DNA from 2 places in the Enterobacter adelaidei genome. Region 2 is predicted to be linked to the other one. Evidence: predicted binding sites of a transcription regulator. Region 2 holds the regulator's gene; the other holds the start of a gene.
What was found. Region 2 encodes Fur, which represses iron uptake genes when iron is present. Its sites were predicted from a motif close to ATAATAATGAGAACNACTATCAA; they were not measured.
Positions count from the first base shown of each region.

Region 1: a site for Fur is predicted at 8,894-8,916, ahead of bfd (bacterioferritin-associated ferredoxin). Genes of this name have one in related genera too.

Region 1 covers NZ_CP154353.1:4,225,315-4,237,059, forward strand. Annotated here, with positions in the region: gene rplF (50S ribosomal protein L6) at 1-149, opposite strand, end outside; gene rpsH (30S ribosomal protein S8) at 162-554, opposite strand; gene rpsN (30S ribosomal protein S14) at 585-890, opposite strand; gene rplE (50S ribosomal protein L5) at 905-1,444, opposite strand; gene rplX (50S ribosomal protein L24) at 1,459-1,773, opposite strand; gene rplN (50S ribosomal protein L14) at 1,784-2,155, opposite strand; gene rpsQ (30S ribosomal protein S17) at 2,322-2,576, opposite strand; gene rpmC (50S ribosomal protein L29) at 2,576-2,767, opposite strand; gene rplP (50S ribosomal protein L16) at 2,767-3,177, opposite strand; gene rpsC (30S ribosomal protein S3) at 3,190-3,891, opposite strand; gene rplV (50S ribosomal protein L22) at 3,909-4,241, opposite strand; gene rpsS (30S ribosomal protein S19) at 4,256-4,534, opposite strand; gene rplB (50S ribosomal protein L2) at 4,551-5,372, opposite strand; gene rplW (50S ribosomal protein L23) at 5,390-5,692, opposite strand; gene rplD (50S ribosomal protein L4) at 5,689-6,294, opposite strand; gene rplC (50S ribosomal protein L3) at 6,305-6,934, opposite strand; gene rpsJ (30S ribosomal protein S10) at 6,967-7,278, opposite strand; gene AAHF05_RS20645 (A24 family peptidase) at 7,659-8,132, shown strand; gene bfr (bacterioferritin) at 8,116-8,592, opposite strand; gene bfd (bacterioferritin-associated ferredoxin) at 8,665-8,859, opposite strand; gene tuf (elongation factor Tu) at 9,039-10,223, opposite strand; gene fusA (elongation factor G) at 10,293-11,745, opposite strand, start outside.
Region 2 covers NZ_CP154353.1:1,235,934-1,247,678, forward strand. Annotated here, with positions in the region: gene nagA (N-acetylglucosamine-6-phosphate deacetylase) at 1-583, opposite strand, end outside; gene nagB (glucosamine-6-phosphate deaminase) at 639-1,439, opposite strand; gene nagE (N-acetylglucosamine-specific PTS transporter subunit IIBC) at 1,766-3,787, shown strand; gene glnS (glutamine--tRNA ligase) at 3,957-5,624, shown strand; gene chiP (chitoporin) at 6,073-7,470, shown strand; gene chiQ (ChiQ/YbfN family lipoprotein) at 7,486-7,815, shown strand; gene fur (ferric iron uptake transcriptional regulator) at 7,923-8,369, opposite strand; gene fldA (flavodoxin FldA) at 8,658-9,188, opposite strand; gene ybfE (LexA regulated protein) at 9,344-9,631, opposite strand; gene ybfF (esterase) at 9,760-10,533, opposite strand; gene seqA (replication initiation negative regulator SeqA) at 10,717-11,265, shown strand; gene pgm (phosphoglucomutase (alpha-D-glucose-1,6-bisphosphate-dependent)) at 11,290-11,745, shown strand, end outside.

The sequences.
Region 1 (11,745 bases), 1.6 Mb from region 2:
AGAGCGTTATCTGCATGTTTAACTTCAACAGCTTTGTTGAGGGTACGAGTCAGCTCGCCGTTTTTACCTTTGATCGTAATAACCTGACCGTCGATTTTTACATCAACGCCGGCAGGAATAACGACCGGTGCTTTAGCAACACGAGACATTCTTTCCTCCGATTAGGCTACGTAGCAGATAATTTCGCCACCAAGACCAGCCTGGCGCGCTGCACGATCAGTCATAACACCTTTAGAGGTAGAAACAACTGCGATACCAAGACCAGCCATAACTTTTGGCAGCTCATCTTTTTTCTTATAGATGCGCAGGCCTGGGCGGCTGACACGCTGAATGCTTTCTACAACAGCTTTACCCTGGAAATACTTGAGAGTAAGTTCCAGTTCCGGCTTGGTGTCGCCTTCAACTTTAAAATCTTCGATAAAACCTTCTTCCTTCAGCACGTTGGCAATTGCCACTTTCAGCTTGGCGGAAGGCATGGTGACCGCAACTTTGTTCGCGGCCTGACCGTTACGGATACGGGTCAGCATATCCGCGATCGGATCTTGCATGCTCATCTGTCTTTACTCCCGTGATTCAATTGGTAATTACCAGCTAGCCTTTTTCAAGCCTGGTACTTCACCGCGCATGGCGGCTTCACGCAGTTTGATACGGCTCAACCCAAACTTGCCCACATAACCATGTGGACGACCTGTTTGACGACAGCGGTTACGCTGACGAGACGGGCTGGAATCACGCGGCAGAGACTGCAGCTTGAGAACCGCATTCCAACGATCTTCGTCGGAAGCGTTCACATCAGAAATGATCGCTTTCAGTTCAGCGCGTTTAGCGAAGAATTTATCAGCTAAAGCTACGCGCTTTACTTCGCGTGCTTTCATTGATTGCTTAGCCATTCAGTAACCCTACCTTACTTGCGGAACGGGAAGTCAAAGGCAGCCAGCAGAGCACGGCCTTCTTCGTCAGATTTCGCAGTAGTGGTAATGGTAATATCCAAACCACGCACGCGGTCGACTTTATCGTAGTCGATTTCTGGGAAGATGATCTGCTCACGGACACCCATGCTGTAGTTACCACGACCGTCGAAAGACTTAGCGGACAAGCCACGGAAGTCACGGATACGTGGAACAGCAATAGTGATCAGGCGCTCAAAGAACTCCCACATGCGTTCGCCACGCAGAGTTACTTTACAGCCGATCGGATAGCCCTGACGGATTTTGAAGCCTGCAACAGATTTGCGTGCTTTGGTGATCAGCGGTTTTTGACCGGAGATTGCTGTCAGGTCAGCTGCTGCGTTATCCAGCAGTTTCTTGTCAGCGATCGCTTCACCAACACCCATGTTCAGGGTGATCTTCTCGACCCGAGGGACTTGCATGACAGAATTGTAGTTAAACTCAGTCATGAGTTTTTTAACTACTTCGTCTTTGTAGTAATCATGCAGTTTCGCCATCGTACTACTCCAAATTACTTGATAGTTTCGCTGTTAGACTTGAAGAAACGGACTTTTTTACCGTCTTCGAATCTAAAGCCTACACGGTCAGCCTTGCCGGTAGCCGCATTGAAGATTGCAACGTTAGAAACCTGAATAGCAGCTTCTTTTTCAACGATGCCGCCTGGTTGGTTCAGGGCCGGAACCGGCTTCTGATGTTTCTTAACCAAGTTGATACCTTCAACGACGAGTTTGCCGGAAGACAGAACATTTTTTACTTTACCGCGTTTACCTTTATCTTTACCGGTTAACACGATAACTTCGTCATCACGACGGATTTTCGCTGCCATGATTCGCTCCTTAGAGTACTTCTGGTGCCAGAGAGATAATTTTCATGAACTTCTCAGTACGAAGTTCACGAGTTACCGGCCCAAAGATACGCGTGCCGATAGGCTGCTCGCTGTTATTGTTTAAAATAACGCATGCATTACCATCGAAGCGAATGACAGAACCGTCAGGGCGACGAACACCCTTCTTGGTGCGCACCACTACCGCCTTCAGCACATCACCTTTTTTGACCTTACCACGTGGAATTGCTTCCTTGATGGTGATCTTGATGATGTCGCCTACGCCTGCGTAGCGACGGTGCGAGCCACCCAGAACCTTGATACACATTACGCGACGTGCACCGGAGTTGTCGGCGACGTTCAGCATAGTCTGTTCTTGGATCATTTTAGTGCTCCGCTAATGTCAACTACTACCTGAGACTCTAAAATCAGAGCCGTTAAAAAGCCCCATATCGAGGGCGCGGCATTATAACACCGCTTCTGCAATATGGGTAGAAAAAATAAACGGCTCATCGCTGAGCCGTTTATTCGTATTGAGAATGCGTACTGTATTACAGAACCGCTTTCTCTACAACGCGAACCAGCGTCCAGGACTTAGTCTTGGACAGTGGACGGCATTCACGGATTTCAACCTTGTCGCCGATACCACATTCGTTGTTCTCGTCATGTACGTGCAGTTTGGTCGTACGCTTGATGAATTTACCGTAGATCGGGTGTTTCACAATACGTTCGATAGCTACAACAATGGATTTCTCCATTTTGTCACTAACAACACGACCTTGCAGAGTACGGATTTTATCGGTCATTACGCACCCGCCTTCTGAGTCAGTAAAGTCTTAACGCGTGCAACATTGCGACGCACTTGCTTCAGCAGGTGAGTCTGTTGCAGCTGGCCACTTGCAGCCTGCATACGCAGGTTGAACTGCTCACGCAGCAGGTTCAGCAGCTCAGCGTTCAGCTCTTCAACGCTTTTTTCACGCAGCTCTTTTGCTTTCATTACATCACCGTCTTAGTTACAAAGGTGGTTTTGATAGGCAGTTTCGCTGCTGCCAGGCCGAAGGCTTCACGGGCCAGCTCTTCCGGAACACCGTCCATTTCATACAGGACTTTGCCCGGTTGGATCAAGGCAACCCAGTACTCCACGTTACCTTTACCTTTACCCATACGAACTTCCAGCGGCTTCTCGGTAATTGGTTTGTCCGGGAATACACGGATCCAAATTTTACCTTGACGCTTAACTGCACGGGTCATTGCACGACGTGCTGCTTCGATCTGACGTGCAGTCAGACGACCACGGCCAACAGCTTTCAGACCGAAAGTGCCGAAGCTAACATCCGTACCCTGCGCCAGACCACGGTTGCGGCCTTTGTGCACTTTACGGAATTTTGTACGCTTTGGTTGTAACATCAGCGACGCTCCTTATTTACGGCCTTTACGCTGCTGCTTTTTAGGTTGAGCAGCCGGTTTTTCCGGTTGTTCAACAGCAGCCATACCACCCAGGATCTCACCTTTGAAGATCCATACCTTAACGCCGATTACACCGTAAGTGGTGTGCGCTTCAGAGGTGTTGTAGTCGATGTCAGCACGCAGAGTGTGCAGCGGTACGCGACCTTCACGGTACCATTCGGTACGTGCGATTTCCGCGCCGCCCAGACGGCCGCTAACTTCAACTTTGATACCTTTAGCGCCCAGACGCATTGCGTTCTGTACAGCACGCTTCATAGCACGACGGAACATAACACGACGTTCCAGCTGTGAAGTGATGCTGTCAGCAACCAGTTTTGCGTCCAGTTCAGGCTTACGAACTTCAGCGATATTGATCTGTGCAGGAACGCCAGCGATATCCGCTACGACCTTGCGCAGTTTTTCTACGTCTTCGCCTTTCTTACCGATAACGATGCCAGGACGAGCAGTGTGAATAGTCACACGGATGCTCTTCGCTGGACGCTCGATAACGATACGAGATACAGACGCTTTAGCCAGTTCCTTAGTCAGGTACTGACGTACTTTAAAATCGCTGTCCAGGTTGTCAGCGAATTCTTTGGTGTTCGCAAACCAGGTAGAGTTCCATGGTTTTACAATACCCAGGCGAATACCATTAGGATGTACTTTCTGACCCATTGCTAGTCTCCAGAGTCTCAGCGATCGGACACAACCACAGTAATGTGGCTGGTGCGCTTCAGGATGCGATCTGCACGACCTTTCGCACGCGGCATAATGCGCTTCATGCTTGGGCCTTCATCTACGAAAATTTTCGCGACTTTCAGATCGTCGATGTCAGCGCCATCGTTGTGTTCAGCGTTAGCAATGGCAGATTCCAGTACTTTCTTGACCAATACCGCAGCTTTCTTGTTGGTATAGGTCAGGATGTCCAGGGCCTGCGACACTTTCTTACCGCGAATCAGGTCAGCAACAAGGCGAACCTTCTGTGCAGAAGAACGAGCATGGCGATGTTGAGCTAAAGTTTCCATCTCTTCCTCCTACCTTATTTCTTCTTCGCTTTTTTATCAGCAGCGTGGCCGCGATAAGTACGAGTCGGTGCGAATTCACCCAGTTTGTGACCAACCATTTCGTCGGTAACAAAGACTGGAACGTGCTGACGACCATTATGGACAGCGATGGTCAAACCGATCATGTTAGGAAAGATCGTTGAACGACGGGACCAAGTGCGCAGGGGCTTCTTGTCTCCGCTTTCCACCGCTTTCTCTACCTTCTTCAGCAAGTGCAGGTCAATAAAAGGACCTTTCTTGAGAGAACGTGGCATGGCTTATCCTCTAAAATTATTTGCTACGGCGACGTACGATAAATTTATCAGTACGCTTGTTGCTGCGGGTCTTCTTACCTTTGGTCTGAACGCCCCACGGAGTTACCGGGTGCTTACCAAAGTTACGACCTTCACCACCACCATGTGGGTGGTCGACTGGGTTCATCGCAGTACCGCGAACGGTAGGACGAACACCACGCCAGCGTGCAGCACCTGCTTTACCCAGAACGCGCAGCATATGCTCAGCATTGCCAACTTCGCCCAGGGTTGCACGGCAGTCTGCTTCGACTTTACGCATTTCACCAGAACGCAGACGCAGGGTGACATAAGCACCATCACGAGCAACGATCTGAACGTAAGTACCAGCGGAACGTGCCAGCTGACCGCCTTTACCTGGTTTCATTTCTACGTTATGAACGGTAGAACCAACCGGGATATTGCGCATCGGCAGGGTGTTACCTGCTTTGATTGCAGCATCAACGCCAGACTGAATCTGGTCGCCAGCTTTCAGGCCTTTAGGGGCCAGGATGTAACGGCGTTCGCCGTCTTTGTACAGAACCAGCGCGATGTTCGCGGAACGGTTCGGATCGTACTCAAGACGTTCAACAACTGCTGGGATACCGTCTTTGTTGCGTTTGAAGTCAACAATACGATAAGCCTGCTTGTGGCCACCACCGATGTGACGAGTGGTGATACGGCCATTGTTGTTACGACCACCGGATTTGCTGTTTTTTTCCAGCAACGGAGCAAAAGGTTTGCCCTTGTGCAGCTCAGGGTTAACCACTTTAACTACGTGGCGACGACCCGGAGATGTCGGTTTACATTTAACAACTGCCATTGTATTACTCCTCCGACTTACTCAGCGCCGCCAACGAAGTCCAGATTCTGGCCTTCTTTCAGGGTGACGTAAGCTTTTTTCCAGTCGCTACGACGACCGATACGCTGTCCGTGACGTTTAACTTTCCCTTTAACTACCAGGGTGTTAACGACTTCGACTTCGACTTCAAACAGTTTCTGCACAGCAGCTTTGATCTCTGCTTTGGTCGCGTCTTTAGCAACTTTGAGAACGATGGTGTTTGTTTTTTCCATCGCAGTAGACGCTTTTTCAGAAACGTGCGGTGCGCGAAGCACCTTCAGCAGACGTTCTTCACGAATCATGCCAGCATCTCCTCAACTTGCTTAACAGCATCAGCAGTCATTACGACTTTGTCGAAGGCGATCAGGCTAACCGGGTCGATACCAGTCGCATCGCGTACGTCAACCTTGTGCAGGTTACGTGCGGCCAGGAACAGGTTCTCGTCCAGCTCACCGGTGATGATCAGCACATCTTCCAGAGCCATGTCTTTCAGTTTCTGAGCCAGCAGCTTAGTTTTAGGCGCTTCTACAGAGAACTTCTCGACAACGATCAGACGATCCTGACGTACCAGTTCGGACAGGATGCTTTTCAGCGCGCCGCGGTACATCTTTTTGTTAACTTTTTGACTGTGGTCCTGTGGACGCGCAGCGAAGGTCACGCCACCTGAACGCCAGATCGGGCTCTTGATAGAACCTGAACGCGCACGGCCGGTACCTTTCTGGCGCCATGGCTTTTTGCCGGAACCAGTTACTTCAGCACGAGTCTTCTGAGCACGAGTACCCTGACGAGCACCAGCTGCATAAGCAACAACAACCTGGTGAACCAGCGCTTCGTTGAAATCACGACCGAAGGTAGTTTCGGAAACAGTCAGCGCGCTCTGCGCGTCTTTCAATACTAATTCCATTGCTATCCCCTTACGCCTTCACAGCTGGTTTAACGATCAGGTCGCTACCGGTTGCACCCGGAACTGCACCTTTAACCAGCAGCAGGTTGCGCTCAGCGTCAACACGTACTACGTCCAGGCTCTGAACGGTTACACGTTCGTTACCCAGCTGACCTGCCATTTTCTTGCCTTTGAACACTTTGCCCGGAGTCTGGTTCTGACCGATAGAACCCGGAACGCGGTGAGACAAGGAGTTACCGTGAGTAGCGTCCTGGGTACGGAAGTTCCAGCGCTTAACGGTACCAGCAAAACCTTTACCTTTAGAGGTACCGGTTACGTCAACTTTTTTAACGTCAGCAAACAGCTCAACGCTAATGTCCTGACCTACAGTGAACTCTTCGCCTTCAGCAAGACGGAATTCCCACAGACCACGGCCAGCTTCTACGCCAGCTTTAGCGAAGTGACCCGCTTCTGGTTTGGTTACACGGTTAGCTTTTTTAGCACCAGTGGTAACCTGAATAGCGCGGTAGCCATCGTTAGCCAGATCTTTAACCTGAGTAACGCGGTTTGCTTCAACTTCGATTACGGTTACTGGGATAGAAACGCCATCTTCAGTGAAGATGCGGGTCATACCCACTTTTTTACCGACTAAACCAATCATTGTTTCAACCTCTCAATCGCTCGATGACCTGATTAACCCAGGCTGATCTGCACGTCTACACCGGCAGCCAGATCCAGACGCATCAGAGCATCAACGGTTTTCTCAGTTGGCTCAACGATGTCAACCAGACGCTTGTGAGTGCGGATTTCGTACTGATCACGCGCGTCTTTGTTAACGTGCGGGGAGATCAGAACGGTGAAGCGCTCTTTGCGGGTCGGCAGCGGGATCGGACCACGGACTTGCGCACCAGTGCGCTTAGCAGTCTCGACGATTTCCGCGGTTGATTGATCGATCAGACGATGATCAAACGCTTTAAGGCGGATACGGATTCTTTGGTTCTGCATGAGACCAGAGCTCCAATTATTTTATAAACGAAAATGATTACTCCTCAAACCCATTACGATTGATGGGAGAGTGTAACCGTTCTTACGTAGCTCCCCAATTGGGAGCATTGTTGAGTAACAAAATGAGCTACTCTGGTTCTGATTGAACCCGCCGTCAATTACGACAAGCCCGCGCATTATACGTAAATCTGGGCAAGACGCAAGTGCCGTTTAGAAATTAAGCGCCAAAGCCGCCGCGTGCGTAAAGGCGCGCAACTTTTTATGCAATGTATTCCTTGTCGAGTCTTTGTCTGGAGCCGCTACGCAATTACTGCTTTTGTGCATTGCCGGTTAAGCCTGTTGCAGCGAGTATGCGCTCAAACCCCTTTGAGGCCTTTTCGATGTTAACCACCCTCCCCTTTTTGCTGATCTATTTTTCGCTGACTGCCTTTCTTGTCCACGCTGATATTCGCTATGGACTGCTTCCCGATAAGTTTCTCTGTCCGCTGCTATGGGTTGGCCTGCTCTTTCAGCTTTGTATCCATCCTGATTTTTTGGCGAGTGCGGTGGTGGGGGCAATGGCAGGATATTTGGGCTTTGCCGTTATTTACTGGGGCTATCGATTTATCTGCCGGCATGAAGGGATGGGATATGGCGATGTTAAATACCTTTCTGCGCTTGGTGCCTGGCATGGTTGGTGCGTGCTGCCGACCCTGGCATTACTCGCTGCGCTTATGGCATTACTTAGCATTCTTGTTTTTTCATTACTCACCTCTGATAAAGAGGCAATAAAAAACCCGCTGCCTTTTGGGCCATTTCTGGCAGCTGCGGGTTTATGCGTTGGCTGGAAGACGCTGGTTACTCTTCCACTTTAATCTGCGACTGAAGGTAGTTTTGCAGGCCAATCTTAGCGATGAGATCCAGCTCAGTTTCCAGCCAGTCGATATGACCCTCTTCGTCGGCCAGAATCTGGATCATCATGTCGCGGCTGACGTAATCATGGACGCTATCCGCATAGGCAATGGCTTCACGGAGATCTTTGGCGCCTTCAAGTTCTAGCCTGAGGTCAGAACGCAGCATCTCTTCGACATCTTCTCCGATGCCCAGCTTTCCGAGATCCTGCAGGTTTGGAATGCCTTCAAGGAATAAAATACGCTCGATATATTTATCAGCGTGCTTCATTTCATCGATCGATTCATGGTACTCAACGTCGTTCAGACGTTTAAGCCCCCAGTTTTTGAACATTCTCGCGTGAAGAAAGTACTGGTTAATCGCGACAAGCTCATTTCCCAATAATTTATTGAGATAACTTATGATTTTAACATCACCTTTCATTATATAGTCCCTCCGCTTCCACTCATTGAAGCGTAGATCGGGCTACAGGGATGTCAAAAAAAAGATGGGCGCTTACGCGATCTCTTTGTATTCCGGGATCTGCATCAGTTCATCCTGCATGATCTCTCGCGCAGCACGTACACATTTACCGCATTGATTTCCCACCGGAACAAATTTGCGAAGCTGCTGGAATGACTGAGGCTGAAACTGACGAACGGCCTGACGTATTTTCTTGTCGCTTACACCATTACATAAACAAACGTACATAGAGACTCCCGTTCAAATTATGCGCAAAGTGTAAGTGAGAATGGTTATGATTACAATAGCACAAACGCCACAATACGGGGCGGGAGCAGGCAAAAAATGCGAAATTTTGTGACAGTGCATGAATGGCAGAAAACAAAAAAGGACGCCGAAGCGTCCTTTTTTTATTCGGGGATAATTAATTAGCCCAGAACTTTAGCAACAACGCCCGCGCCAACGGTACGGCCGCCTTCACGGATTGCGAAACGCAGACCGTCGTCCATCGCGATTGGGTGGATCAGAGTCACAACCATCTTGATGTTGTCGCCTGGCATTACCATCTCTACGCCTTCTGGCAGTTCGATGGTACCGGTCACGTCAGTAGTACGGAAGTAGAACTGTGGACGGTAGCCTTTGAAGAACGGAGTATGACGGCCGCCTTCGTCTTTGGACAGAATGTACACTTCAGATTCGAACTTGGTGTGTGGCTTGATTGAGCCTGGCTTCGCCAGAACCTGACCACGTTCGATTTCTTCACGTTTGATACCACGCAGCAGAACACCAACGTTCTCACCAGCACGGCCTTCGTCCAGCAGTTTGCGGAACATTTCAACGCCAGTACAGGTAGACTTCGCAGTCTCTTTGATACCAACGATTTCAACTTCTTCACCAACTTTGATGATACCGCGCTCTACACGACCGGTAACAACGGTACCACGACCGGAGATGGAGAATACGTCTTCGATTGGCAGCAGGAATGGCTTGTCAATCGCACGCTCTGGTTCTGGGATGTAAGAATCCAGGAAGCCAGCCAGTTCGATGATTTTCGCTTCCCACTCAGCTTCGCCTTCCAGCGCTTTCAGAGCAGAACCACGAACGATTGGGGTATCGTCACCTGGGAAATCGTACTGAGACAGCAGTTCACGAACTTCCATCTCTACCAGTTCCAGCAGCTCTTCGTCATCAACCATGTCGCACTTGTTCAGGAACACGATGATGTAAGGAACGCCTACCTGACGACCCAGCAGGATGTGCTCACGGGTCTGAGGCATTGGGCCGTCAGTCGCAGCAACAACCAGGATCGCGCCGTCCATCTGCGCAGCACCGGTGATCATGTTTTTAACATAGTCGGCGTGGCCTGGGCAGTCTACGTGTGCGTAGTGGCGAGTCGGGGTGTCGTACTCAACGTGAGAGGTGTTGATGGTGATACCACGAGCTTTTTCTTCTGGTGCGTTATCGATCTGGTCGAATGCGCGAGCAGAACCACCGTAGGTTTTTGCCAGAACGGTAGTGATTGCAGCGGTCAGCGTTGTTTTACCATGGTCAACGTGGCCGATAGTACCGACGTTAACGTGCGGTTTTGTACGTTCAAATTTTTCTTTAGACACGGCTATATTCCTTACTATAGTGCTCTCCCCTTTGGAGAGAGCACGGGACTTAGGTTTTAATCCTGTGGATTACTTACCACGGGCTTCAATAACGGCCTGAGCAACGTTGTTAGGCGCATCATCATACTTCAGGAATTCCATGGTGTATGATGCACGACCTTTGGTCAGAGAACGCAGCTGAGTTGCATATCCGAACATTTCAGACAGTGGAACTTCAGCGTGGATCTTAACGCCAGTTACTTCGGATTCCTGACCACGCAGCATACCGCGACGACGGCTCAAGTCACCGATAACGTCACCGGTGTTCTCTTCAGGAGTTTCTACTTCAACCTTCATGATTGGCTCAAGCAGAACTGGTTTTGCTTTCTTAAAGCCTTCTTTAAAGGCAATAGACGCAGCCAGTTTAAACGCCAGTTCAGAGGAGTCAACGTCGTGGTAAGAACCGAAGTGCAGACGGATACCCATGTCAACAACCGGATAGCCAGCCAGAGGGCCCGCTTTCAGCTGTTCCTGGATGCCTTTATCAACGGCTGGGATGTATTCACCAGGAATTACACCACCTTTGATGTCGTTGATGAACTCGTAACCTTTCGGGTTAGAGCCCGGCTCCAGTGGGTACATGTCGATCACAACGTGACCGTACTGACCGCGACCACCAGACTGCTTAGCGTGTTTACCTTCAACATCGGTAACTTTCGCGCGAATCGCTTCGCGGTAAGCAACCTGAGGTTTACCCACGTTCGCTTCAACGTTGAATTCACGCTTCATACGGTCAACGATGATGTCCAGGTGCAGTTCACCCATACCAGCGATGATGGTCTGGTTAGATTCTTCATCAGTCCATACGCGGAATGATGGGTCTTCTTTCGCCAGACGGCCCAGAGCCAGACCCATTTTTTCCTGGTCAGCTTTGGTTTTTGGTTCAACTGCGATGGAGATTACCGGCTCAGGGAATTCCATACGCTCCAGAATGATTGGGTGATCTGGGTCACACAGGGTGTCACCAGTGGTCACGTCTTTCAGACCGATAGCTGCAGCGATGTCGCCCGCACGAACTTCTTTGATCTCTTCACGTTTGTTAGCGTGCATCTGTACGATACGGCCAAAACGTTCACGCGCCGCTTTCACGGAGTTCAGGATGGTGTCACCGGAGTTAACCACACCAGAGTAAACGCGGAAGAAGGTCAGGTTACCCACGAATGGGTCGGTAGCAATTTTGAACGCCAGTGCAGAGAATGGCTCTTCGTCGCTTGCGTGACGCTCAGCCGGAGTATCTTTACCGTCGTCCAGGATGCCGTTGATCGCAGGAACGTCAACCGGGGATGGCAGGTAGTCAACTACCGCATCCAGCATCGCCTGCACACCTTTGTTCTTGAACGCAGAACCACAGGTTACCAGGATGATTTCGTTGTTCAGAACACGCTGACGCAGAGCTTTTTTGATCTCTTCTTCAGTCAGTTCTTCACCACCCAGGTATTTCTCCATCAGCTCTTCAGAAGCTTCAGCAGCGGATTCGATCAGG
Region 2 (11,745 bases):
GACCCGCTGAAACGATAATCCCGGCGGCAGCCAGTTTGCTGATGACATCCGTACCTGTCATTTCAGGCGCCAGCGTCACTTTGGTGATCACATCGGCGTTAGCACACATGTAGTCAACCAGCTCCGCATCAGGTTTACGCACGTAATTCGGGTTATGCGTCCCTTTTTTGACCATATTCAGCCATGGCCCTTCAAGGTGCAGACCCAGCGCCTGATTCGGGTGTTTTGCCAGGTATTCACGCATCACGCGGATGCCCTGTTTCATAAGGTCATCACTGCTGGTGATGAGCGTTGGCAGATAGCTGGTGCAGCCCGATTTCTCGTTGGCTTTTTGCATGATCTCCAGCGTTTCTACCGTCACCGCATCCGCGGTGTCATTGAATTGCACACCGCCGCAGCCGTTGAGCTGTACGTCGATGAAACCGGGGGAGATTACTGCTCCATTGAGTGAGCGCTGTTCAATCTCCGGCGGCAGTTCTGCCAGCGGGCAAACACGTTCAATCAGGCCATTAGCGATAACAATCGCATGGTCATCCAGAATATCATGGCCGGTATAAATCCGACCGTGGGTTAAAGCGTACATAACGACCCCCGGTTAAAAAAAGCGGCCGCCTCTTGATGAAGAGGCGGTTATTCAATTACAGACCTTTGATGTTCTCTGCTTCTAATTCGTTGAAGTATTTCAGCGTTTTCACTTTCAGCTCCATCGTGGACGGTTCGTCACAAACGATGACTGATTTCGGATGCAGCTGCAGGCAACTGATGGTCCACATGTGGTTAACGTTGCCTTCAACGGCAGCCTGGAGCGCCTGCGCTTTCACGCCGCCCAGGACCAGAATCATCACTTCTTCGGCATCCAACAGGGTGCCTACACCTACGGTCAGGGCGTATTTTGGAACCTGGTTAACGTCACCGTCAAAGAAGCGGGAGTTTGCCACGCGTGTGTCATGGGTCAGCGTTTTAATACGGGTACGGGAAGCCAGAGAAGACGCCGGTTCGTTAAACGCGATATGACCATCATTACCTACACCACCCATAAACAGGTGGATTTTACCGTAGGAACGGATTTTTTCTTCATACTGACGACATTCTGCGTCAATATCAGGCGCGTTTCCATTCAGCAGGTTAATATTTTCAGATGGAATATCAACGTGATCAAAGAAGTTGCGGTGCATAAAGCTATGGTAGCTTTCCGGGTGATCCTTCGGTAAGCCAACATATTCGTCCATATTGAAGGTCACAACATGTTTAAAGCTAACCTGGCCTGCTTTATGCATCTCAACCAGTGCCTTATACGCGGTCAGGGGTGTGCCACCAGTCGGAAGACCAAGAACGAAAGGACGATCGGCAGTAGGTTTGAATGCGTTAATACGGTTAACGATATGGCGAGCGGCCCATTTACCAACTTGTTCAGCAGTTGCCAGGGGAATCAGTCTCATTGTTCACCTCAAGAGTTAAAGTAGAAGAGTGGGCGGATGGCTATCGGAACCTGAATTAAGCGTAACCTGGAATCTTTCAGGCCGGATCAATCCGTCTTGATTTTTTGAATGATAAAATAAGTTTTCGCAGTTAGCCAGCATAAGGGAGGGTTAATAACGATATTTGGTGACAAAAATCACAAAAAATACGTGTTTAATTTGCGATACGAATTAATTTTTCACACACTCACAATGCCAGTGAATCATCAACTGTATTTATAGTTCGTGACACAATAAAAAACAGAGCTGAGAACATGCCTTAAACGGGGTCTCATAGGGGGAAGAAAGTGAGTATTCTAGGTTATTTACAAAAGGTTGGTCGCGCACTTATGGTGCCGGTCGCCACGCTGCCAGCCGCAGCGATATTAATGGGTGTCGGTTACTGGATTGACCCGGTAAGTTGGGGCGGCGATAACGCTCTGGCGGCACTGTTTATTAAATCGGGCTCCGCCATTATCGATCACATGTCAGTCCTGTTCGCGATTGGTGTGGCTTATGGTATGTCCAAAGATAAAGACGGCGCAGCGGCGCTGACCGGCTTTGTCGGTTTCCTGGTATTAACTACCCTCTGCTCCCCAGCAGCGGTGTCTATGATTCAAAAAATCCCAGCGGATCAAGTTCCTGCCGCATTCGGGAAAATTGAAAACCAGTTCGTTGGTATCCTCGTCGGTATCATCTCTGCTGAACTGTACAACCGCTTCAGCGGCGTAGAGCTGCCAAAAGCGCTGTCCTTCTTCAGCGGTCGTCGTCTGGTGCCTATTCTGACTTCCTTCCTGATGATCGTTGTTGCATTCATCATGATGTACATCTGGCCGGTTATCTTTGACGGTCTGGTGAACTTTGGTGAGCACATTCAGAAGCTGGGTTCCGTCGGTGCGGGCGTATACGCGTTCTTCAACCGTCTGCTGATCCCGGTCGGTCTGCACCACGCGCTGAACTCCGTATTCTGGTTCGATGTTGCCGGTATTAACGATATTCCTAACTTCCTGGGTGGCGCACAGTCCATCGAAGCAGGTAAAGCGGTTGTCGGTATCACTGGTCGTTACCAGGCGGGCTTCTTCCCAATCATGATGTTCGGCCTGCCAGGTGCAGCGCTGGCTATCTACCACTGCGCACGTCCAGAGAACAAAGCGAAAGTCCTGGGTATCATGATGGCGGGTGCATTTGCAGCCTTCTTCACCGGTATCACTGAACCGCTGGAATTCTCCTTCATGTTCGTGGCCCCTGTGCTGTATGTGATCCACGCTGTGCTGACCGGTATCTCTGTGTTCATCGCCGCAAGTATGCAGTGGATTGCCGGTTTCGGCTTCAGTGCGGGTCTGGTGGATATGGTGCTTTCTTCCCGTAACCCGCTGGCAACCCACTGGTGGATGCTGATCCCACAGGGTCTGGTGTTCTTTGCTATCTACTACGTGGTGTTCCGTTTCACTATCACCAAATTCAACCTGATGACCCCAGGTCGTGAACTGGCTGTTGCCGGTAGCGAAGCGGATGGTCAGGACGTGAATGTGAGCGCGGACAAAGACCAGGATGTTGCAGGTCTGGCGCGTCAGTACATCGCCGCTGTCGGCGGTTCTGACAACCTGACCGGTATCGATGCATGTATCACCCGTCTGCGTCTGAACGTAAAAGACTCTTCTCTGGTGAACGAAGCGCTGGCTAAACGCCTGGGGGCATCCGGTGTTATCCGTCTGAACAAAACCAGCGTGCAGATTATCGTTGGGTTCGTGGCGGAAAAAATTGCCAATGCCATGAAAACGACAGGTCCGGTAGCCGCAGCGGAAACGTCTGCAGCTCCAGCCGCTGCGCCAGCTGCCGCAAAACCGCAGGCAGTACCAAATGCTAAAACGATTGCCGCACTGGTTTCCCCAGTGACGGGTGAAGTCGTTGCCATTGAGCAGGTGCCTGACGAAGCCTTCGCCAGCAAAGCGGTCGGTGACGGTGTTGCGGTAAAACCAACGGAAAAAACCGTGGTGTCACCAGCAGCCGGTACCATCGTAAAAATCTTCAATACCAACCATGCGTTTTGCCTCGAAACCGAAAATGGTGCTGAGATCGTTGTCCACATGGGTATTGATACCGTTGCGCTGAACGGCCAGGGCTTTACTCGCCTGGTGGAAGAGGGTGCTGAAGTCGTCGCAGGGCAGCCAATCCTGGAAATGGATCTGGACTTCCTGAACGCCAACGCGCGCTCAATGATTAGTCCGGTCGTTTGCAGCAACATTGATGACTTTAGTGGCCTGGTCATTCAGGCGAAAGGTCAAGTGGTTGCGGGTCAAACGCCACTGTATGAGATTAAAGGCAAGTAATCGCTCCTGAGTAGAGTCATGCCTTAAGCGGCGGGGGATATCCCTCGCCGCTTTTTTTTGCAGCAAATGCCCCCATTATTTTCTTCAGAGCCGTTTTAAGGGTTGTCACTACGTCCGGCTTATAAGATCATATGCCGTTATACGTTGTTTACGCTTTGAGGAATCCACGATGAGTGAGGCAGAAGCCCGCCCGAGTAACTTTATTCGTCAGATCATCGATGAAGATCTGGCCAGTGGTAAGCACACCACAATTCATACGCGTTTCCCGCCGGAGCCGAACGGTTACCTGCATATTGGTCACGCGAAATCTATCTGCCTGAACTTTGGCATTGCTCAGGACTACCAGGGGCAGTGCAACCTGCGTTTCGATGACACCAACCCAGTAAAAGAAGACATCGAATACGTTGAGTCCATCAAGAACGACGTGCAATGGCTGGGCTTTAACTGGTCTGGCGACATCTGCTACTCCTCTGACTATTTTGGTCAGCTGTATGCCTATGCGGTAGAGCTGATTAACAAAGGTCTGGCGTACGTCGACGAGCTGTCTGCCGATGAGATCCGTGAATACCGCGGCTCGCTGACCGCGCCGGGCAAAAACAGCCCGTACCGCGATCGCGGCGTGGAAGAGAACCTGGCGCTGTTTGAAAAAATGCGTGCCGGTGGCTTCGAAGAAGGCAAAGCCTGTCTGCGTGCCAAAATTGACATGGCATCTCCGTTCATCGTGATGCGTGACCCGGTGCTGTACCGCATTAAGTTTGCGGAACACCACCAGACGGGTAACAAGTGGTGCATCTACCCGATGTACGACTTCACCCACTGCATCAGCGATGCGCTGGAAGGCATTACTCACTCTCTGTGTACGCTGGAGTTCCAGGACAACCGTCGTCTGTACGACTGGGTACTGGATAACATCACTATCCCTGTGCATCCACGTCAGTACGAGTTCTCTCGTCTGAATCTGGAATACACCGTGATGTCCAAGCGTAAGCTGAACCTGCTGGTGACCGACAAGCACGTTGAAGGCTGGGACGATCCGCGTATGCCGACTATCTCTGGTCTGCGTCGTCGTGGTTACACCGCCGCTTCTATTCGTGAGTTCTGCAAACGCATCGGTGTGACTAAGCAGGATAACACCATTGAAATGGCGTCTCTGGAATCCTGCATTCGTGAAGATCTCAACGAAAACGCACCGCGCGCAATGGCAGTCATCGATCCAGTGAAACTGGTTATCGAAAACTACCCGCAGGGTGAAAGTGAGCTGGTGTCCATGCCTAACCATCCGAATAAACCGGAAATGGGTAGCCGCGACGTACCGTTCAGCGCTGAAATCTGGATCGATCGTGCTGACTTCCGCGAAGAAGCGAACAAGCAGTACAAGCGTCTGGTATTGGGTAAAGAGGTGCGTCTGCGTAATGCTTACGTCATCAAGGCTGAGCGCGTAGAGAAAGATGCTGAAGGCAATATCACCACCATCTTCTGTTCTTATGATGCTGAAACCCTGAGCAAAGATCCGGCTGATGGCCGTAAAGTGAAAGGCGTTATCCATTGGGTAAGCGCTGCACACGCGCTGCCTGTTGAAATTCGCCTGTACGATCGTCTGTTCAGTGTCCCTAACCCTGGTGCTGCCGAAGACTTCCTGGCGACGATCAACCCGGAATCTCTGGTAATTAAACAGGGTTATGCCGAGCCGTCTTTAAAAGCGGCCGAAGCAGGTAAAGCGTTCCAGTTCGAACGCGAAGGTTACTTCTGCCTGGATAGCCGTTACAGCACGGCGGAAAAACCGGTGTTTAACCGTACCGTTGGCCTGCGTGACACCTGGGCTAAGATCGGCGAATAATATTGCAGTTCTGGTCAATGAGAGACAAACGCCGCGATAAGCGGCGTTTTTTTATTTAACGATCAGGCCATTAACGCGCAGCTCAAATAAGGTATGTGCGAAATTCAGGTCAATGAGGTGCTACTTATTTTACTCAAAAAAAGTTTTAATATTTACGAATAGCCTTAAGGACAAAAAATACACAGAATAAACGGTCGGCACTCCCTCAAAATACGCGTTATTCCCTGTAAATCCTCGCATTGGCACAGATGTTACAAATCACTACCAATTATGTGCACTTCGTCATAATCCTGACTTTTGCTCGCTGAAAAGCATTGATAATTCGCGTCGCGAAAAATAACCTAAAGGCGGTAGTTAATTCGAGGGTATTTCTAACTACCCCTGACCATTAGGTCTTTTATATTTTTCGCCGTTTAAGGCGTTTTAATTCGTCAAAGAGGAATAATCTATGCGTACGTTCAGTGGCAAACGTAGTGCGCTGGCGCTGGCTATTGCCGGTGTGACAGCAATGTCGGGCCTGGTGATTGCACCAGAGGCGAAGGCAGCAGGTTTTATTGATGATTCAACCCTCACGGGGGGGATTTACTACTGGCAGCGTGAACGTGACCGTAAAGACGTCACTGAAGACAAATACAAAACCAACCTTTCTCACTCCACCTGGAACGCCAATCTGGATTTCCAGTCTGGTTATGCTGCCGATATGTTCGGTCTGGATATTGCTGCATTCACGGCAATTGAAATGGCGGAAAACGGCGACAGCGCCCACCCGAACGAAATCGCATTCTCCTCCAGTAATAAAGCCTATAAAGAAGACTGGTCCGGAGATAAAAGCGGTATCAGCCTGTATAAGGCAGCAGCGAAATTCAAATACGGCCCGGTATGGGCGCGCGGTGGTTATATTCAGCCAACCGGTCAGACATTGTTAGCACCACACTGGAGCTTTATGCCGGGTACTTACCAGGGCGCGGAAGCGGGTGCCAACTTTGATTACGGTGATGCAGGTGCGTTGAGCTTCTCCTATATGTGGACCAACGAGTACAAAGCACCATGGCACATTGAAATGGACAAGTTCTACCAGAACGATAAGAAAACCAAAGTAGATTATCTCCATTCACTGGGTGCTAAATACGACTTTAAAAACGACCTGGTACTTGAGGCGGCATTTGGCCAGGCTCAAGGTTACATCGATCAGTACTTTGCCAAGGCCAGCTATAAATTTGATATCGCGGGTAGCCCGCTGAGCACCAGCTACCAGTTCTACGGTACGCGCGACAAAGTCAGTAATGGTGGCGTCAATGATATCTATGACGGCACCGCGTGGTTGCAGGCTCTCACCTTCGGCTACAAAGTCGGACAGGTTGATTTGCGTCTGGAAGGCACGTGGGTGAAAGCGGAAGGGCAGCAGGGGTACTTCCTGCAGCGTATGACCCCAACCTATGCATCGTCTAACGGTCGTCTTGATATCTGGTGGGATAACCGCTCTGACTTCAACGCCGACGGCGAAAAAGCGGTGTTCTTCGGTGCGATGTATGATCTGAAAAACTGGAACCTGCCAGGCTGGGCGGTGGGTGCATCTTACGCTTATGCCTGGGATGCAAAACCTGCAGATATGGCTACACCGGACGCTTACTACGATCCAAACTATCGCCTGAAAGAGTCTTCTTACAGCCTGGATGCTATCTACACCCTGCAGGACGGCCGCGCGAAAGGCACGATGTTCAAACTGCACTTCACCCAGTACGACAACCACTCCGACATTCCGAGCTACGCAGGCGGTTACGGCAACATCTTCCAGGATGAGCGTGACGTGAAATTCATGGTTATCGCTCCGTTCACTATCTTCTAATGGAGACAGAACATGATGAAAAACATCGTAATCGTCGCGTTGCTGGCTGCGGGGCTGGCGGGGTGTGCGCAGGAGCAGGCACCGAAAGAGGACTCGCGTCTTAAAGAGGCGTATAGCGCCTGCATTAACACAGCGGAAGGTTCACCGGAGAAGATCGAAGCCTGTCAGAGCGTGCTGAATGTGCTGAAGAAAGAGAAGGCACATGAGCAGTTCGCCACACAGGAAAACGTTCGCGTGATGGATTACCAGGCCTGTATTCAGGCACGTAAAACCGGAAACGATCAGGAAGTGGCGAAGCGTTGCGACCAGATCTGGAAAGAGATTCGCAGTAACAACAGCAAATAATTCTCTGTCATCATGCCCGGTAGCACAACGCTACCGGGCTTTTTTGCGTCAAATAACAGGCAAAAAAAAGCCAACCTCGCGGCTGGCTCAGAGTATGAAAGCTTGAGTTATTTAGCGTCGTGCGCGTGATCGTCTTCGCGGCAATCACCTTCAGCACAGTGACCATACAGGTACAGGCTGTGGTTGGTCAGGCGGATGCCATGACGAGCCGCGATTTCACGCTGGCGCGCTTCGATGGAGTCATCGCTAAATTCAATGACCTTGCCACAGTCGAGGCAGATCAGGTGATCGTGGTGCTGTTGCTGGGTCAGTTCGAATACAGATTTACCGCCTTCGAAATTATGACGGGTAACAATGCCCGCGTCATCAAACTGGTTCAGCACGCGATAGACGGTAGCGAGCCCAATTTCTTCGCCCATGTCAATAAGACGTTTATAAAGGTCTTCCGCACTGACATGGTGATTGTCTGGACCCTGAAGCACTTCAAGGATTTTTAACCGAGGAAGCGTAACTTTCAGGCCAGCCTTCTTTAATGCGGTATTGTTGTCAGTCATGCGGAATCTGTCCTGTTGCTAAACGATTCACTTCTGTAGGAAGTGACAGAAAATGCACCTTGGATAATGCGTCTCATTATAGAACTGCCATGTCTAAATGAAAACAGCAAGTCTCAGGCAAAATATGCTTATAAAAATGGGGTATCACCAACAAACTTGCTCAATGGAAACCACATTTTTCAGGGAGACATTGTACAGGTCTGGGCGAAAAAGTTAAAAGATTGTAGCAATTAATTTAATCGGTTTGACCTGGGGCGTGGCGCAACCGCAGTTGCGCCACGATAAAAATCAGGCGTTCAGAATATCATCCAGGTGCAGTTCTTCACGGATCTGCTTAACCCACTTCTCAACACGCTCTGCGGTCAGTTCAGGCTGGCGGTCTTCGTCGATGGCCAGACCCACGAAATGATCGTCATCAGCCAGGCCTTTAGAGGCTTCGAAGTGGTAACCCGCCGTTGGCCAGTGGCCTACGATAACCGCGCCATTTGGCTCAATGATGTCGCGGATGGTACCCAGCGCATCACAGAAATATTCTGCGTAGTCTTCCTGATCGCCACAGCCAAAAAGGGCAACCAGCTTGCCGTTGAAATCAACTTCTTCCAGCGTCGGGAAGAAATCATCCCAGTCACACTGGGCTTCACCGTAGTACCAGGTTGGAATACCTAGCAGCAGAATGTCATAGCCTTCGAGATCTTCTTTGCTGCTCTTGGCGATGTCATGCACATCAGCAACGTCTTTACCGAGCTGTTTTTGAATGTTTTTTGCGATATTTTCGGTATTGCCGGTATCACTGCCGAAGAAAATGCCGATGATTGCCATGAGTAAAATAACCTCTTGAAACTTAATAGTATGGTGGCGCAATTCGGCCACGGATAAGGGCAATAATAGCAGAACTGGCAACCCTGCGGAAACAGCTATCGCGCAGGACTGCACTCTGTGCTACATGAAAAGGGCGATAAAGGGGATTTTCAGACTTATGCCTGGCTGCGTAACGTCTCAAGCTGGACGAGCAACATCTCTTCAATGAGTTCGCTGCGGCTAATATTTCGCGCGTCAGCCAGCTCGTTAAGCGCATCGACGGCGTCGGCGTTGAGCTTCAGTTCGACACGCTTAAGCCCACGATTTTTATCGCGTTTAAGCTGATTGCGTTTATTGATACGCAGCTGTTCATCGCGCGAAAGCGGATTCGTTTTCGGTCGTCCCGGGCGACGCTCATTCGCGAACAGATCTAGTGTCGTACGGTCCGTTTGTTCTTTGGCCATGATTCTGAGACTTCGGGGGAAACACGCCGCCCTGCTAATGCCCGGGCGATAAGCGCGCCATCATACATCACCAAAAACGGCACGCCAACGACTGGAAGCCTGCAGCCTTCCAGTCGCTCTCTTTTTAATCAATTTGCAGTATCAGCAAGATAGCGGCGAATGGCGCGCAATACGGCGTCAGGTTTTTCCGCGTGAACCCAGTGTCCGGCCCCGGCGATAACATGAGCACGAGCCTGCGGGAATTGCGCCAGCAATGCGTCGCGGTACGCGTCGGTGACGTAAGGCGAGTTACCGCCACGGATAAAGAGGGTAGGATGCGGCCAAACAGGTACCGTTTCCCAGCCTACGATATTGTTGTACTGCTCCCAGAGCACCGGCACGTTAAAACGCCATTGTCCGTCAACAAATGACTTCAGCAGGAACTGCACGACACCTTCTTCATCAAGATGCTCACGCATGACGGCAGCCGCTTGTTGACGCGTTGTGGCACCAGCCTCTGTTACCGCGTTGATCGCCGCGAAAATTTCGTCATGGCGTCGAACGTCGTAATCCACCGGAGCAACATCGATTACCACCAGACCCTGAATTCTCTCAGGTGCGAGCGCCGTCAGGGCCATCACCGCTTTCCCGCCCATTGAATGCCCGATGAGGGTGACCTTTTGCAGGTTGTTGGCATCCAGCGTATCCAGCAGATCCTGCGCCATTGCCGCGTAGGTCATCTCTTCTGAGCGCCCTGAAAGACCGTGATTGCGCATGTCGACTTGCAAAATGTCGTGATCGCTAACCAGATCGCGCGCCAGCACGCCCAGGTTATCCAGGCTGCCAAAAAGTCCGTGAACCAGTACGATGGGAGAATTATTGTTCGGCGATTGTGCAGTTTGCGCTCGGGTATTCAATTTCATGGCAAAGTTCTTTTTTTACGTATGTCAGGTTAGGGTATCATGTTGACCATTCTGCCGCCCGGCTGCAAGGTTCCAGTTTAATCTGACTTTTGCCGCCAACCTGGTTTGACGCTATCCGCTGTTGGGATTTGACCTTATAATCCCAATGACTTGTATTCAGATAAGATATCGCACTGGATTAAGATGAAAACAATCGAAGTTGATGACGAACTCTATCAGTATATTGCCAGCCAGACGCGGCATATCGGGGAGAGTGCGTCCGACATTTTACGGCGCATGCTTAAAATTTCCGCCGCTTCACAGCCTGTCACCCCAGTTACCAAAGATGTCGTGTCTCAGCAGAGCGTTGTTGCACAAGCAAAACCTGCCGTGACACCGGCAAAAGATAAAGTACGGGCGATGCGCGAGCTGCTGCTGTCCGATGAATATGCGGAGCAAAAAAAGGCGGTTAACCGCTTTATGCTGGTGCTGTCTACACTCTACTCACTGGATAACAAAGCGTTTGCTGAAGCGACCGAGTCGCTGCACGGTCGTACTCGCGTCTATTTCGCGGGTGACGAGCAAACGCTGCTGCAAAATGGCAATCAAACCAAACCCAAACATGTCCCTGGCACTCCGTACTGGGTGATCACCAATACCAATACGGGCCGCAAGTGCAGCATGATTGAACACATCATGCAGTCTATGCAGTTCCCGGCGGAATTGATTGAAAAGGTTTGCGGTACAATTTAACCCTTGCATCAGAAGGACCCGGTAATGGCAAATCACAGCCGTGCAGGCCAACCTGCACAACAAAGCGATTTGATTAATGTCGCTCAGCTGACCGCGCAGTATTACGTTCTGAAGCCGGTTGTGGGCAATGCAGAACACGCCGTGAAGTTTGGTACATCTGGTCACCGCGGTAGCGCGGCGCGCCATAGCTTTAACGAACCGCACATTCTGGCCATTGCTCAGGCCATTGCGGAAGAGCGCGCCAAAAATGGCGTTACTGGTCCATGCTATGTGGGAAAAGATACCCATGCTTTGTCTGAGCCGGCATTCATTTCTGTCCTGGAAGTGCTGGCCGCAAACGGCGTTGATGTGATTATTCAGGAGAATAACGGATTCACGCCAACGCCTGCGGTGTCTAACGCCATTCTTGTGCACAACAAGAAAGGGGGCGCGCTGGCTGACGGGATCGTTATCACGCCATCCCACAACCCGCCGGAAGAT